Regions from separate parts of the Marinobacterium aestuariivivens genome, predicted to be linked through region 2. Evidence: predicted binding sites of a transcription regulator. Region 2 holds the regulator's gene; the other holds the start of a gene.
The links. Region 2 encodes LexA, which represses DNA repair genes until DNA is damaged. Its sites were predicted from a motif close to TACTGTNTANNTANACAGTA; they were not measured.

Region 1: umuD (translesion error-prone DNA polymerase V autoproteolytic subunit) is a predicted target of LexA. The motif match lies at 3,601-3,620, and genes of this name have one in related genera.

What each region holds. Positions count from the first base shown of each region.
Region 1 is NZ_JBHSWE010000001.1:5,071,972-5,078,843, forward strand. Features, by position in the region: gene ACFQDL_RS26540 (competence protein CoiA family protein) at 1-2, opposite strand, end outside; gene ACFQDL_RS26545 (SNF2-related protein) at 85-3,297, opposite strand; gene umuD (translesion error-prone DNA polymerase V autoproteolytic subunit) at 3,636-4,061, shown strand; gene umuC (translesion error-prone DNA polymerase V subunit UmuC) at 4,065-5,345, shown strand; gene ACFQDL_RS26560 (ankyrin repeat domain-containing protein) at 5,513-6,872, opposite strand, start outside.
Region 2 is NZ_JBHSWE010000001.1:5,400,591-5,407,462, reverse strand. Features, by position in the region: gene topA (type I DNA topoisomerase) at 1-1,411, shown strand, start outside; gene ACFQDL_RS28355 (DUF6586 family protein) at 1,495-2,016, shown strand; gene ACFQDL_RS28350 (cell division inhibitor SulA) at 2,187-2,648, opposite strand; gene lexA (transcriptional repressor LexA) at 2,645-3,265, opposite strand; gene ACFQDL_RS28340 (DEAD/DEAH box helicase) at 3,397-4,401, shown strand; gene ACFQDL_RS28335 (helicase C-terminal domain-containing protein) at 4,398-5,519, shown strand; gene rhlB (ATP-dependent RNA helicase RhlB) at 5,540-6,872, shown strand, end outside.

The DNA of each region.
Region 1 (6,872 bases), 330 kb from region 2:
ATCGATGCCTCCTGCTTGACGCTATCCCAATGTCCTGTCGGCATACCATAGCTCGGTCGCTGTCCTTTCAACCTTCACGCGTTATTAAACCGTATTGATCCCGAAAATTACCGCAGCAGTTGGAGGCTCGGCGTAACCCTGCCTGAGAGCAGGCTCTGTCGCTTTACGGAACCGTTCGAATTCGATCGGTTGCTGTTTGAGCTTGCTGAGCAAGTCGCGATACCGCACGAGCTGTTTGTTCCCCATGCGCTTTAATCGCTCCGTCCTCAATGGCTGCAGCAGTGCCTGGAACGCATCAGCGAGACTCTCCAACAATCTGAAGTTACCTGTGTCGGGTGGATCGTCTAACAGACTACCAGGTACCCCTGGCAGCAGCACTTTGATCGAGTGATAGTAGTCGATCTTCTGCTGATCCTGCTCTTTCGCCGAGACTTGGAGCATATGGTTTACATATTGCGCCAGCACCTCAAGGACAGCGAGGCGGTTTCGACTGAGATTGATACCTGGATTGTCCCGTAGTCGCTCAACCAGTCGTTCCATTTGAGCCACGCTTGATTGAGTCGGTTTAAGGTCTCGGGTGTCTGGCCCTAGGTGTCCTTTCAGAAAGGCGACAATCTCATCGAGTTGAGCGGTCATTTTCTCCTCGTCCTCACTGATGAGGAGCCACCGTGCAGGCTGTTGATCTGTACCGCCCTGGCAAACAAACACCCACTGTGCGTCGTCTCTTGTTTCGACCAGGCTGACGCGTGACACCACCATCCCTGTCGCGGCTTTCATTTTATCTACCAGATGTTCTGGGATCAGGGCGCCCTCACCTGCAAACAGTGATCTCACCGCGTGGAACGCATCGCCAGATCCTGCCGAAATCTCGTCCAGTCTGTTACGTGCCAGCTTCTCGATGAGGTCTTGGCTAGTTGCCTCGGTCATCGACTCTAGATCGTCAGCACAATACTCGTCGGGCACTTCGAAGTTGGAACCTATCAGCCGTTTGGCATCTTGCAATCGGGTGATGAATTTCTGGTCGCGTTTAAGACGAAAGGCGTCAGCATCAAGTGGCCAATGCACCTCCGCTTTGCTGTGCGGCGAGTCCAACCGTTCGATACGGCCAATCCGCTGTTCGGCGATGCGAATGACAGAGGGACGATCCAGCATGATGAGACAGGAAGCAGACTGAAGGTTAACGCCCTCCGCCATCACGTTGGAACAGAGGGCGATATGAGCGCCCTCTTTGCCCTTAAGACCCATGATGTCACAGATCTCCGCCTTGCTTTTGGCGGTACTGCCGATTGCCAAGTGTACCTTGTGGCGTGGCTTCATCTTGCTCAGGAGACTACGAATCACTCGGAGTGCGGTAATTCGCTCCTCGAAGACCAGTAGTTTCTCGTGCCTGTGAGCGGCTTGCAGAATCTGTTGTGCTTTGGCTCGCTCTCGCGCAAGACTGAGCTGCTGTGTGAGACCCACAATCGCTTCGTAGAGTTTGATCTCGTTTTCGACTGTCTGTGCATAGACCTCTGGCGCTGTAAGGAATGATGGGAGCAGGTCGGGAGCCACCGCAGGCTCTGGCATTCTGCGGCAGTTTCGGCGGATTTTTTCGATCAATCCGACGTGGTCTGCGTTGTGGTCCAGGGATTCAAGTCGTGCCGCATTGCAGGCGGCATCGTGCCCTTGAATCACTTCCATCAGCACATATTTCGAAGCTCTCAACGCATGCATGACGGTATACGCCGCGAGGAAGCGCGCTGCATCCACGCGCCAGGTGACATAACGTTGCAGCGCTTCCCGATCGCTACCCAGATCAAAATCATCTTTGATGGGCTTGATGAGGTAGTTGATACCTGCAAGCTGGCTGGCGAGCTCGGCGATCTCCCTTGCGATCTGGCAATCAGCATCTGGCTCGTTGAGCGAATACACCAGGTTACTGATTTCAGGGTAGCTACAGTTCTGGTCTAGGGCGTTTTTATACGCATCTGGTTGCGCGGCGATATAGGACTTGAGTTGGCTGATGGTTCGACGCACGGTGAACTGCCTGATCTCGGCCGCCAGCTTGGCAGTCACTTTCGGGTCGAGCTGAGAGATCCGTTTGCGTCCTCCTAGATAGCCTTCAAGCTGCTTCAGCGTGTGATCATGCAGGTTATCCGCCCCCAGCAGATTGACGATGACAAGCAAATCACGGGCAGAACGATTGATAGGCGTCGCGGTGAAGAGCAACAGATCGCTAGCGACGCTCTCCAGCAGCGCCTGAGAACGATTTGACTTCAGGTTGTGATAGTTATGGGCCTCATCGACGAGAAGGATATCCCCCTGGGCCAGTATGCGCTCAATCCGCAGAGCGTCCTTCGATTTGCGCCCCAGCATACCGCTTGACCCAACTCGCACATTGGGCCCTGGCCGATCCACTTCTGCTACCCAGTTGTCGATGACGCTGGGCGGACAGACAATGCCACACATACTGCTGAGACGACCCATAGCGCGAGCACGTGCCGCAATCGCTTGGATCAGAAATGCCCCCATGCGCGTCTTGCCCGATCCCGTCGCATCGGCGATCAACACCGCACCCGTGTTATCCAGGATATAGAGCGCCTGTGCGATACCGTCCCTCTGACTAGGCCAGAGCCTTCCGCTCTCATGTTCCATGCTCAGCAGCAGATCAACCCACTCGCCCGACAATAACTCGTTACAGGCGCGCGCCAAGGCTTCTTGCCAGGTGACGACTTGCATCAGCTTCTCAATCAGGTCGGCAAGCCATTCATTGCAACACTCACCCGTTTCCCAGATGGCTTCGGCAAGATCCCATGTTTCCTGATGACGTTTTTTGTCCTTCGTACGATTGAAAACGACGTTGCCTTCGATCTGGTGATGGAGACCCGCGGCTGTATAGTTCGATGAACCAAGCAAAGTGTTGTCATCAGCACAGTAGAGCTTGGCATGCACGCCACGCTGGCCTCGAGCTGGCATTCGTACTTCTACATCATGAGCACGAAGTCTTCTAACCGCGATCTCGATTAATGGACATTGTTCAATGGACAGGCCCTTCTTGAGCCAGTAGTCACGCATTTCGTCGGGCACGGTACGGGTTTTCCGTTCGCGACTGACCGACTGGGGTTCGTTGCCGAAGTAAATCCGAACCTGTTGTTGATCAGGAAATGTCCTGGCAATCAGGTCGATGACTTTGTCGAGGCTCGCATAGCCAGAGACCAACAACAGGTGGCGAGACTGGTTGAACCAGCCCTTGATAGAGGCGAAGACTGTATGGTGTGTACGGTTTGTGGGAAACCGATCTTGGTCAGGCCACGCCATCGACTCATTCCCTGCTCGTGCTATACCCGTCGGGCAACATCCTGTCCCTGCTCAGCGCGAACTGCCCCTCAACGAGCAGTCATAGCCCGTGGTTGAATAGTTATCCCTTATTTGAATGCCGTCTTCAATCACCGACAGTCAATATATGGGTGATTTCTCGCGATTGTGCAACGATCAAGCAGAAAACGTAGCTTAAAATTCCGAAATTACCGTTTTTTCTACAGGTCTGAGATATGAGCTTGCGGACAGTGGCCGAACCCTCGACGGGGGCTTTTGGTGGATTCGCGACTCGCCTGAACGCTATACTGTATAGATATACAGTTTTATTAGGATTTTCTATGGTCGCCGTACTTCTAGGCCGATTTGGTGAGCCTCAAACACTCAAGATCCCTCTCTTCATGGAACGGGTGGCGGCAGGGTTTCCGTCACCAGCACAGGACTACATCGAGTGTAGCCTGGACCTCAATGAGCTATGCATCAAGCGTCCTGCCGCTACTTTCTTCGTTCGCGCAGAGGGCGAGTCAATGGTTGAGGCGGGAATCTTCTCGGGAGACATCTTGATCGTTGACCGCTCGCTCAACCCAGTGCACGGCGATATCGTCATCGCGAGTGTAGACGGCGAGTTCACGGTGAAACGGCTTTCTCTGCGGCCCTCACTGCGCTTGGAGGCCTCCAATACCTTGTATTCCCCCATCGAATTAAGCGATGAGTCCGAGCTCGAGATTTTCGGCGTCGTCACCAACGTCATTCACTCTCTGAGGTAGCCGATGATGACGCGTGTGTTTGCGCTGGTGGACTGCAACAATTTCTACGCCTCCTGCGAGCGGCTGTTTCGGCCAGACCTCAAGGCGAAGCCGATCGTCGTCCTGTCCAACAATGACGGTTGCGTCGTTGCTCGCTCCGCTGAAGCGAAAGCGCTTGGCATCAAGATGGGCGTGCCGTTCTTCCAGATTCAGGAGCTGGTACGAGTGCATGGTATCCAGGTGTTTTCATCAAACTACGCGCTCTATGGTGACATGTCCGCCCGCGTCATGAGTCTTCTGGAACAGATGGCGCTCAGGGTCGAGGTCTACTCAATCGATGAAGCCTTCCTGGATCTCAGTGGAGTGTCGGCCTGTATTGAGTTTGAGGCTTTCGGTCAACAGGTACGGTCCGAGGTACAGAAATGTACGGGTATCCATGTATGCGTCGGGATCGCGCCGACAAAGACCTTGGCTAAGCTCGCAAACCATGCGGCTAAACGCTATCCGAAAACGGGCGGCGTCGTGGATCTGACGGATCACGAACGACAGCGGAGACTGCTCGCGATCACGCCCGTCGACGAAGTTTGGGGCGTCGGGCGGCGGTTAGCTCCTCGCCTGAATGCCGTAGGGATTCGCACAGCTCTTGACCTGGCTGACGCGAATCCGAAAGGTCTTCGACAACAGTTCAGTGTCGTGCTCGAGCGGACCATTCGGGAGCTCAACGGTATTTCGTGTCTGGAGCTCGACGCCGTGCCTGCGTCAAAGCAACAGATCGTCTGTAGCCGTTCGTTCGGCGAGCGCGTCACTGACTATGACAACATGCATGCAGCGATCTGCAAGTACGTTGAACGCGCATGCGAAAAGCTCCGAGCCCAGCGATCGACCGCCAAGATGCTCAACGTTTTCGTTCGGACCAACCCCTTCAATGCCAACGAGCCGTATTACGCGAACAGCGCTAACATTGGGCTGCCAGAACCTTCCAGCGACACACGTGAATTCATAGAGGCGGCTGTTAGAGGATTACGGTCGATCTGGAAGCCTGGGTACCGCTACATGAAGGCGGGCGTGATGCTGAGCGACTTCTACGAGCCTGGCAACTTTCAGCCGTCCCTGTTTGAAGCGACTGCCCGTCAGCCAACTTCCGAGGCGCTGATGGCGACTTTGGATCAGATCAACCGAAGCGGTTTGGGCCAAGTTCGGTTCGGCGGGCAGAGCCGAGCGAACAACTGGACGATGAAGCGACAGCGGTTATCGCCCAGTTACACAACGCGTTGGCACCACCTACCTATCGTGCATCTTAAGTAAAAACCAGGGTGTGGAGATTTATAAAAAAGTGCTGGCGTTCAACTATATCTCATAGATTCGTGCATCGCGTATGCTAATATAAAATATTCGATATGGCTGTGCTTTACATTAATAATATGAGCGCCAGATGGGAATCCTGTCTCTTGGCGCTCATTCTTGCTTTTTCTTCAGTCCAAAGAACTTAAATACGATATTGCGTTTTCGGATTTCCACTCTTTTGCTATCGCTAGAGCAGTCCGCCCCAAGCTATCAGTCGCTTCGATGCAAGCTCCATGACTAACAAGGAGCTCTAAAGTGGATACATCATCAAGCTCAGCAGCAAGCATCAAAGGTGTAAACTTTTTCAGCTGTCCAATCTCGTATTGAATATTGGGGTTTGCTCCAAACTTCAATAGCTCCTTTAAAATATTTTTAAAAGACTCAATCGAAGTATGCTCCAAAAAGCGTCGAATGCAAAATTCAATGAAGGATTCTCCTATGAACCTCTGTACATCATGATCCGCTTCCTTCCGGCCTTCCTGGGAGTTCGCGAACATCAAACCGTTACCAAAACGTCGCGCAGCCTCAATATTTTCGATACTCGGTGTTTGGTTATAATATTTATCCTTAAGTTTGTAAGGATGGCGAACTAAATCTAGAAGGCTAATGCATTCTACTAACGGAGATGTGCCTTCGACTCCAGATATCTTGTTGACGTCTGCTCCAAGTTCAATAACCTTCTTGACGACTTTATATCGCCCCGTGTTCACGGCACACTTTAGCGGAGATAAGCGCCTTTTAACGGTAAGTGTGTTCAAGGTCTCAGCCTTGTGCGGATAACTTGCAATTGCATTAAAACAAGCATCCGACATTGAATTACTACCACCAAACGGGTCCATCTCATTAATAGCACATAAAATGGCAGAGTCCTCTGAAGAAGACAGTTCATCAACACTCGCGCCTGCGTTCAACAATGCCTCTACTTTTGCTACATCATTAAATTCTGAGAAAAATACCAATTGTGGCCATCGTTTACCTTCTATAATAATATATTTATTAGGTTTTGTAAGATTGAGTTCTCTCTCAATCTGGTCCATAGAAAGAAATATAGGTCCAAAGGAGGCTTTGAATTTTGTGGGCATCGTCTTGAACGAGGGAAGGCGTTTTTCCTCAGGAAATCGCAAATTAAATCCATGCACCCAGTTTTTAATTTCCCAGTCCTCAATTATATCATTATTTGAACGACTCTTTTTATTTACTAAATCGGTATCAGAACGATAACTTGGGGCTTGTACAAAGCCAAACGAAATCAACTGATTTTTGATGGCTTTCATCCAAGGACGATCGCCTAAGTAAGCAGCAAGACAAAGTGCATCTGTCAAGATAACCTTCTGATTCTCGCCAGCACGATATAACGATTTAGTGACTGCTTCTTTATAAAAGGCTGCGCCCTTTTCAAGCTCCCCTTTAAGAACGCTGAAACGACCATCAAGCCAGTCAATATAGTACGTGGTGGTATTATCCCGATCAATCTCCGATGCCATCTGG
Region 2 (6,872 bases):
GGCCTGCCAGATGAAGCCGGCCGAATACCTGAGTACCCGTATTCAGGTCAAGGCGGGCGATTTCGAACTCAGAACCCGTGGGCGCATCCTCAAGTTCGACGGTTTCACCCGTGTTCTGCCATCCAAGGGCAAGAGCGACGAGGACGTGATCCTGCCGGATCTCAAGGCCGGGGACGCGCTGAAGCTCGAGCAGCTGGATCCGAAGCAGCATTTTACCAAGCCTGCGCCGCGCTTTACCGAAGCGAGCCTGGTCAAGGAGCTGGAAAAACGGGGAATCGGCCGTCCATCGACCTATGCCTCCATTATTTCGACGATCCAGGATCGGGGCTACGTGCAGGTGCAGAACCGCCGTTTCTACGCCCAGAAAATGGGCGACATCGTCACCGAGCGTCTGACCGAAAACTTTTCCGATTTGATGGATTACGGCTTTACCGCACGCATGGAGGAGGCGCTGGATGATATCGCCAGCGGCGACAAGGAGTGGAAACAGGTCCTGAACGACTTCTACGCCGATTTTGTGCTCAAGCTGCAGGAATCCCAGAATCCCGATGACGGCATGAGGCCCAACACCCCGACCGCCACCGATATTCCCTGTCCCGACTGCGGCCGGCCGATGATGATCCGTACGGCGAGCACCGGTGTCTTTCTTGGCTGCTCGGGCTATTCGTTGCCGCCGAAGGAGCGCTGCAAGGCGACCATCAATCTGGTACCGGGGGACGAGGTCGTCAGCGAGGATGATGACGACGAAGCCGAGTCCCGGCTGTTGCGCAAGAAGCATCGTTGCCAGAAGTGCGGCGCGGCGATGGATTCCTACCTTGTCGACCAGTCGCGCAAGCTGCATGTCTGCGGCAACAACCCGGATTGTGACGGCTTCGAGGTGGAGAAGGGCAGTTACCGCCTCAAGGGCTACGAGGGGCCGACCATCGAGTGCGACAAGTGCGGCGCCGAGATGCAGCTCAAGACCGGGCGTTTCGGCAAGTACTTCGGCTGCACCAACAGCGAATGCAAGAATACCCGCAAACTGCTGAAAAGCGGCGAGCCGGCGCCGCCCAAGATGGAGCCGGTGCCGATGCCGGAGCTGCAGTGCGAGAAGGTCGAGGATACCTACGTTCTGCGCGATGGCGCCAGCGGCCTGTTTCTGGCCGCCAGCCAGTTTCCCAAGAACCGCGAAACCCGGCCGCCCAAGGTCAGCGAACTGCTGCCGCACCGCGACGAGATCGACCCGAAATACAGTTTTCTGTTCTCGGCGCCAGTCGCGGACAGCGAGGGCAATCCGGCCCAGGTGCGGTACAGTCGCAAGACCAAGGAGCAATATGTGATGACCGAGGCCGACGGCAAGGCCACCGGCTGGCGCGCCTATTACGACAACGGGCGCTGGGTTGTCGAAGACAAGGCCAAAAAGACCAAGTAAGGTGCTGAACGCACTGCGCCCGGCGGGGTCTCTGCTATGGAGACCGCCTGCCGGGCGGGGGTTTTACCGTCAGGGGAGTTGGGATGAGTATCTATGTTGCCCGTACCAGCCAGAAGCTGAACTTTGCCCGCCTGCACCTGCATCAGCTGGAGCTGGCCCAGGCCTCGAGCGGCTGGAGCAAGCATGCGCTGGTCGAATCTTTTCAGGAGTCCGTGCTCTTTCATCTGGCATCGGGCTATCAGGCGTTCCTGCGCGAAATTGCCGAACGCTATCGACTGGAGGTCGAGCGGATCAACGGCTTCGAGGATCTCGAGCGGTTGCTGGAGCAGTCCGGCCAGGAGTCGCCTGAGCGCAACGAGCTGAGCGCCCTGGAGCAGGACAGCGGGAGCTGGCTGCACCGGATGCAGCTGGCCTATCGCGCCTGCTGGCAGGCCAGTGACCGCCGCGATGCATCGACGCCTGAGCACAGTCGTTCCGAGATCCAGGTGCGCCAGGTCAACCCCAGTCACGCCGTGGACAGAGACGTCCAGGCAGAATGCCAGCGCTGGTTCGACGAATTCGCCCGGCTGGTGGAGCGCCTGCGCGCCGGCATGGAGGAGTGGTAGCGGAGGATGGGTGAAGCGATGCATTGGCGGGAGCTTAACGTCGCTTTCGCGGCTCATGCATCGCGTAACCCGTCATATCGATCGCGTTGCAGATCGATTGGTGTCGGTTGGCTCGAAGAATGTTGGGTTGCGGTCGTTCCGAGTTCCATCCGAGCTACGGTTGCGGAGGCTCAGGCGTGCTGGCGGCCGCGTATCAGAATGCCGTGGCTGGCGCCGGACTGCGCAGCCTGCTCGAGGGTTTTCAACTGCGGCTCCGAAAGATAGCCGGGCCAGGAAATGACCGCATGGCAGGTGCCGGCACTCAGTGCGCGGCGTGCCAGGTCCAGCACGCTGTGTTCGGCATCAGGATGCAGCAGGATCACCTTGTTCAGGTCGATGCCGGCCTCGGTGAGCAGGGCCTTGGGCAGTCGTGCCGGTGGCGCTATCCAGGCGAACCAGCGATCGTCCCGGCTTAGCTGCGCCAGCAGCGGCATCAGCATCGGCATGCTGGCGATATCGGTATCGTGGGTGATGATTTCCGTCAGCTTTCCGTCGAAGCTGCAGGTCCGGGGGGCGCTGACGGCATTGCCGGCGCTTCGCGTCATGCGGGACGATGCGGCATGGCGGCGCTTGAGGGTGGTTGGCTGGATCATAGCGATTCTCCCGTGCGGCGGATGACGCCGACTCCCAGGCCCTCGATGGACAGCTCCTGCTCCCGCAGGTCGACCACGATGGGTTCGAACTCTTCGTTTTCGGCCATAAGGTAGACCTTGTTGCCTTCCCGCTTGAAGCGCTTGACCGTGACCTCATCCTCGATGCGCGCCACCACGATCTGGCCGTTGCGGGCTTCCTGGCACTGATGCACCGCCAGCAGATCGCCGTCCATGATGCCGATGTTGCGCATGCTCTGGCCCCGGACCCGCAGCAGATAGTCGGCCTTGGGGTGGAAGAAGTCGGAGGAAATGGTGCAGTGGTCCTCGATGTGCTGCTGCGCGAGGATCGGCGAACCGGCAGCGACCTGGCCGACGATCGGCAGACCTTCGTTGGCGGCTTCCTGCCCGGCTTCCGGCAGGCGGATGCCGCGGGACGTGCCCTTGATGATTTCGATCGCGCCCTTTTTCGCCAGTGCCTTGAGGTGCTCCTCGGCCGCATTGGCGGAACGAAAGCCCAGTTCGCGGGCGATATCGGCACGGGTCGGAGGGTAACCGGTGGTTTCGATATGGTGCTTGATGCAGTCGAGCACTTCCGTTTGTCGCCGGGTCAGTTTCATGATCGGAACCTGTTTGTTTATACAGTAGGTGTAAGTATATACAGTAACGGAAACGGGTAAAGCAAATTCTGTTGATATATCCAGTGTTTTGCTAGAATCCGGTGCCCCCTTCAGCGGAACCGGATGCTGCCGTGCTAACCGAGGCACTCAAACAAGAGATTCAGCAGGCTTATCGCGATTTTCTCGCCGCCAAGGGCCTGAAACCGCGCCATGGCCAGCGGCAGATGGTGGCCCATATCGCCCGGGTACTGGGCAATATCGAGGCCGATGCCTCGGCTGTTCGCCAGTCGGGCCCGCATGTCTGCCTGGTCGAGGCCGGCACCGGGACGGGCAAGACCCTGGCCTACCTGCTGGCGACGATTCCGATCGCGCGGGCAGCGGGCAAGAAGCTGATCCTGTCCACCGCGACGGTGGCGTTGCAGGAACAGCTGGTGATGAAGGACCTGCCGGACATCTCCCTCCATGCCCAACTGCCGGTCAAGTTCAGTCTTGCGAAGGGGCGGGGCCGTTATCTGTGCATCAACAAGGTCGAACGGCTGCTCGACAGCCAGGAGTCGATGGGGCAGATGGCCCTGTACGAGGACGAACTGGCGCACAAGCTCGACGAGGCGTCCGTCGAGCTGTACCGGGATCTGCTCAACGAATTCGCCGCCGGCCGCTGGGATGGCGACCGCGACAACCTCAGGCAGGAACTCGAGGAAAGTCTCTGGTACCCGCTCACCAGCGACCATTTGCAATGCAGCAACCGGCGCTGTGCGAACTTCAGCGCCTGTCCTTTCTACCGGGCCCGCGAATCCCTCGATCAGGTCGAGGTGGTGATCGCCAACCACGATCTGGTGATGGCCGATCTCGCCCTCGGCGGCGGCGCCATACTGCCGGACCCCGCCGACAGTATTTATGTCTTCGACGAAGGACACCACCTGGCGGCCAAGGCGATCGGTCATTTCGCCTACAGCATGCGGGTCGGGGCCAGTGGCCGCTGGCTTGCGGGTGTCGGGCGCCAGCTCGAGCGGATGCGCGGCGAGTGCGGCGACCATTCGGTGCTCAATACCTACGTCGGTCAGCTCGACCGGCCCTTCGCCGACCTGCAGCAGTGCCTCGAGGGGCTGCAGCGCACCTGCGGGCACTGCTGTTGAACGAGGACGGCAGCCCGAAGGCGGAGCGGTTCCGGTTTCCGGGCGGCCAGCTGCCGGAGGTGCTGCGGATCGAGTCCGGCGATATCGCGATGACCGCCGCCAAGGCGGCGCAGAAATTCGAGCAGATCGTCGATCTGCTGAAGGAGGCGATCGACGGCGGCATACCGGAGATCGACAAGACACCGGCCGAGCGCTGGTATCCGCAGATGGGCATGATGCTGGCGAGGATGCAGTCGATTCACTGGCTGGCGCGCTCCTATCGTCAGGAAGACCCGGCCGGCAGCTCGCCCACGGCGCGCTGGATCAACATGGTCGAAACGGCCGACGGGCTCGATTACGAATGCCGCTCGAGCCCGGTATCGGCCGCCGACACCCTCTCGGAGCACCTGTGGGAGCACTGCTACGGTGCGGTCGTCACCTCGGCGACTCTGACCGCGCTCGGCCAGTTCGACCGCCTGCTGGCAGACCTGGGTCTGGCGCCCGACACGCCCTGTGAAAGGCTGCAGAGCCCGTTCGACCATCAGCGTAGCGCCGAACTCTGGGTGCCGCCGCTGGCGGCCGACCCGTCGGACCCCGATGCCCATACCCGGGAGGTCGCGGATTTTCTCGAGCGACGGCTGTCATCGGCAACCGCAACTCTGGTACTGTTCAGTTCCTGGCGGCAGATGCGCGGCGTGCTTGAACAGTTGAGCGAATCCATTAAGAATACGGTGCTGTCGCAGGGCCAGTACTCGAAGAACGAAATACTCCAGCAGCACCGGGCGGCCGTCGACCGCGGAGCGCCAAGCATCATTTTCGGCCTGGCATCCTTTGCCGAAGGTGTTGATTTGCCAGGCGGCTACCTGACCGAGGTTATCGTCACCAAATTGCCATTCAGCGTACCGGACGATCCGGTCGACGCGACAATGGCGGAATGGATCGAACAGCGCGGCGGCAACGCCTTCATCGACTGGTCGGTGCCGATGGCCTCTATGCGCCTGACCCAGGCGGTGGGGCGGTTGCTGAGAACGGAGCAGGACAGCGGAACCGTGATACTGCTCGATCGCCGGGTGGTGACGAGGCGCTATGGCCGGCAGTTGCTGGATGCCTTGCCACCCTTCAGGCGTAAACTGAACTAACAGGATTTTAAGGTTTAACTTTGAGCAACGAAGACAAAAGCAACAAGCGCAGACGCCCGTCGCGCGGTTCCTCCCGCAAGCGTGGCGGATCCTCCCGGCGGCGCCGGGATACGGCAACAGCGAAATGGTCACCCGCCGATTTCGTGGTGCCGGTGGTGGAAGGCAAGCGCCGCTTTCACGACTTCAATCTGCCCGACGCCATCCTGCGCGCGATTCAGGATCAGGGCTTCCAGTACTGCACGCCGATCCAGGCCGCGACCATCGAGCCTGCCCTGGCCGGCAAGGACATCATCGGCAAGGCCCAGACCGGTACCGGCAAGACCGCGGCCTTCCTGACCGGGATCATCACCGACCTGCTGGACTACCCGCTTGGCGAGGAGCGCAAGCTGGGCGAGCCGCGGGCGCTGATCGTCGCGCCCACCCGCGAGCTCGCGCTGCAGATCGCCGCCGATGCCGAGGGGCTGGGCAAGTATGCCGATATCGGTGTCGTCGCACTGGTCGGCGGCATGGATTATGACAAGCAGCGGGCGCAGCTGCGCGAGCGGCCGGTCGACATCCTGGTGGCAACGCCGGGCCGGCTGATCGATTTCGTCCGGTCCAAGGAGGTCGACCTCTACAATGTCGAGGTGCTGGTGCTGGATGAAGCCGATCGCATGCTCAGCATGGGGTTCATACCGGACGTGCGCACCATTATCCGCCAGACGCCGCGCAAGGGCGAGGACCGTCAGACGCTGCTGTACAGCGCCACCTTCTCCGACGACATCATGAATCTGGCGAAGCAGTGGACCGTCGACCCGGTCCGGGTCGAAATCGAGTCCGAGCGCAAGACCACGGACAATGTCAGTCAGACCGTGTTTCTGGTGTCCAGCAAGCAGAAGTACCGGCTGCTGCGCAACTATATCCGCGTCAACAACATCGAGAAGGTCATCGTGTTCGGCAACCGCCGCCACGAGACCCGCGCGCTTGCGGAACGTCTGCAGAAGGACGGCCTGAAGGCGGCGCTGATGTCCGGCGAAATTCCGCAGAACAAAAGGCTGCGCACGCTCGAGGACTTCCGCAGCGGCAAAATCCAGGTGCTGGTGGCGACGGATGTTGCCGGTCGCGGCATCCATATCGACGGCGTGACCCACGTGATCAACTATCAGCTGCCGGAAGAACCGGACGATTACGTCCATCGTATCGGGCGTACCGGCCGTGCCGGCGCCAGTGGCGAGTCGGTCTGCTTCGCCTGCGAGAACGACTCCTTCCTGATCCCGGAAATCGAGACCGAAACCGGTGTCAAGCTCGAGTGCGTGCATCCTGATGCCGAGCTGCTCAAGGAGGTTCCGGAGGTCAAGGACGCGCCCGCGAAGC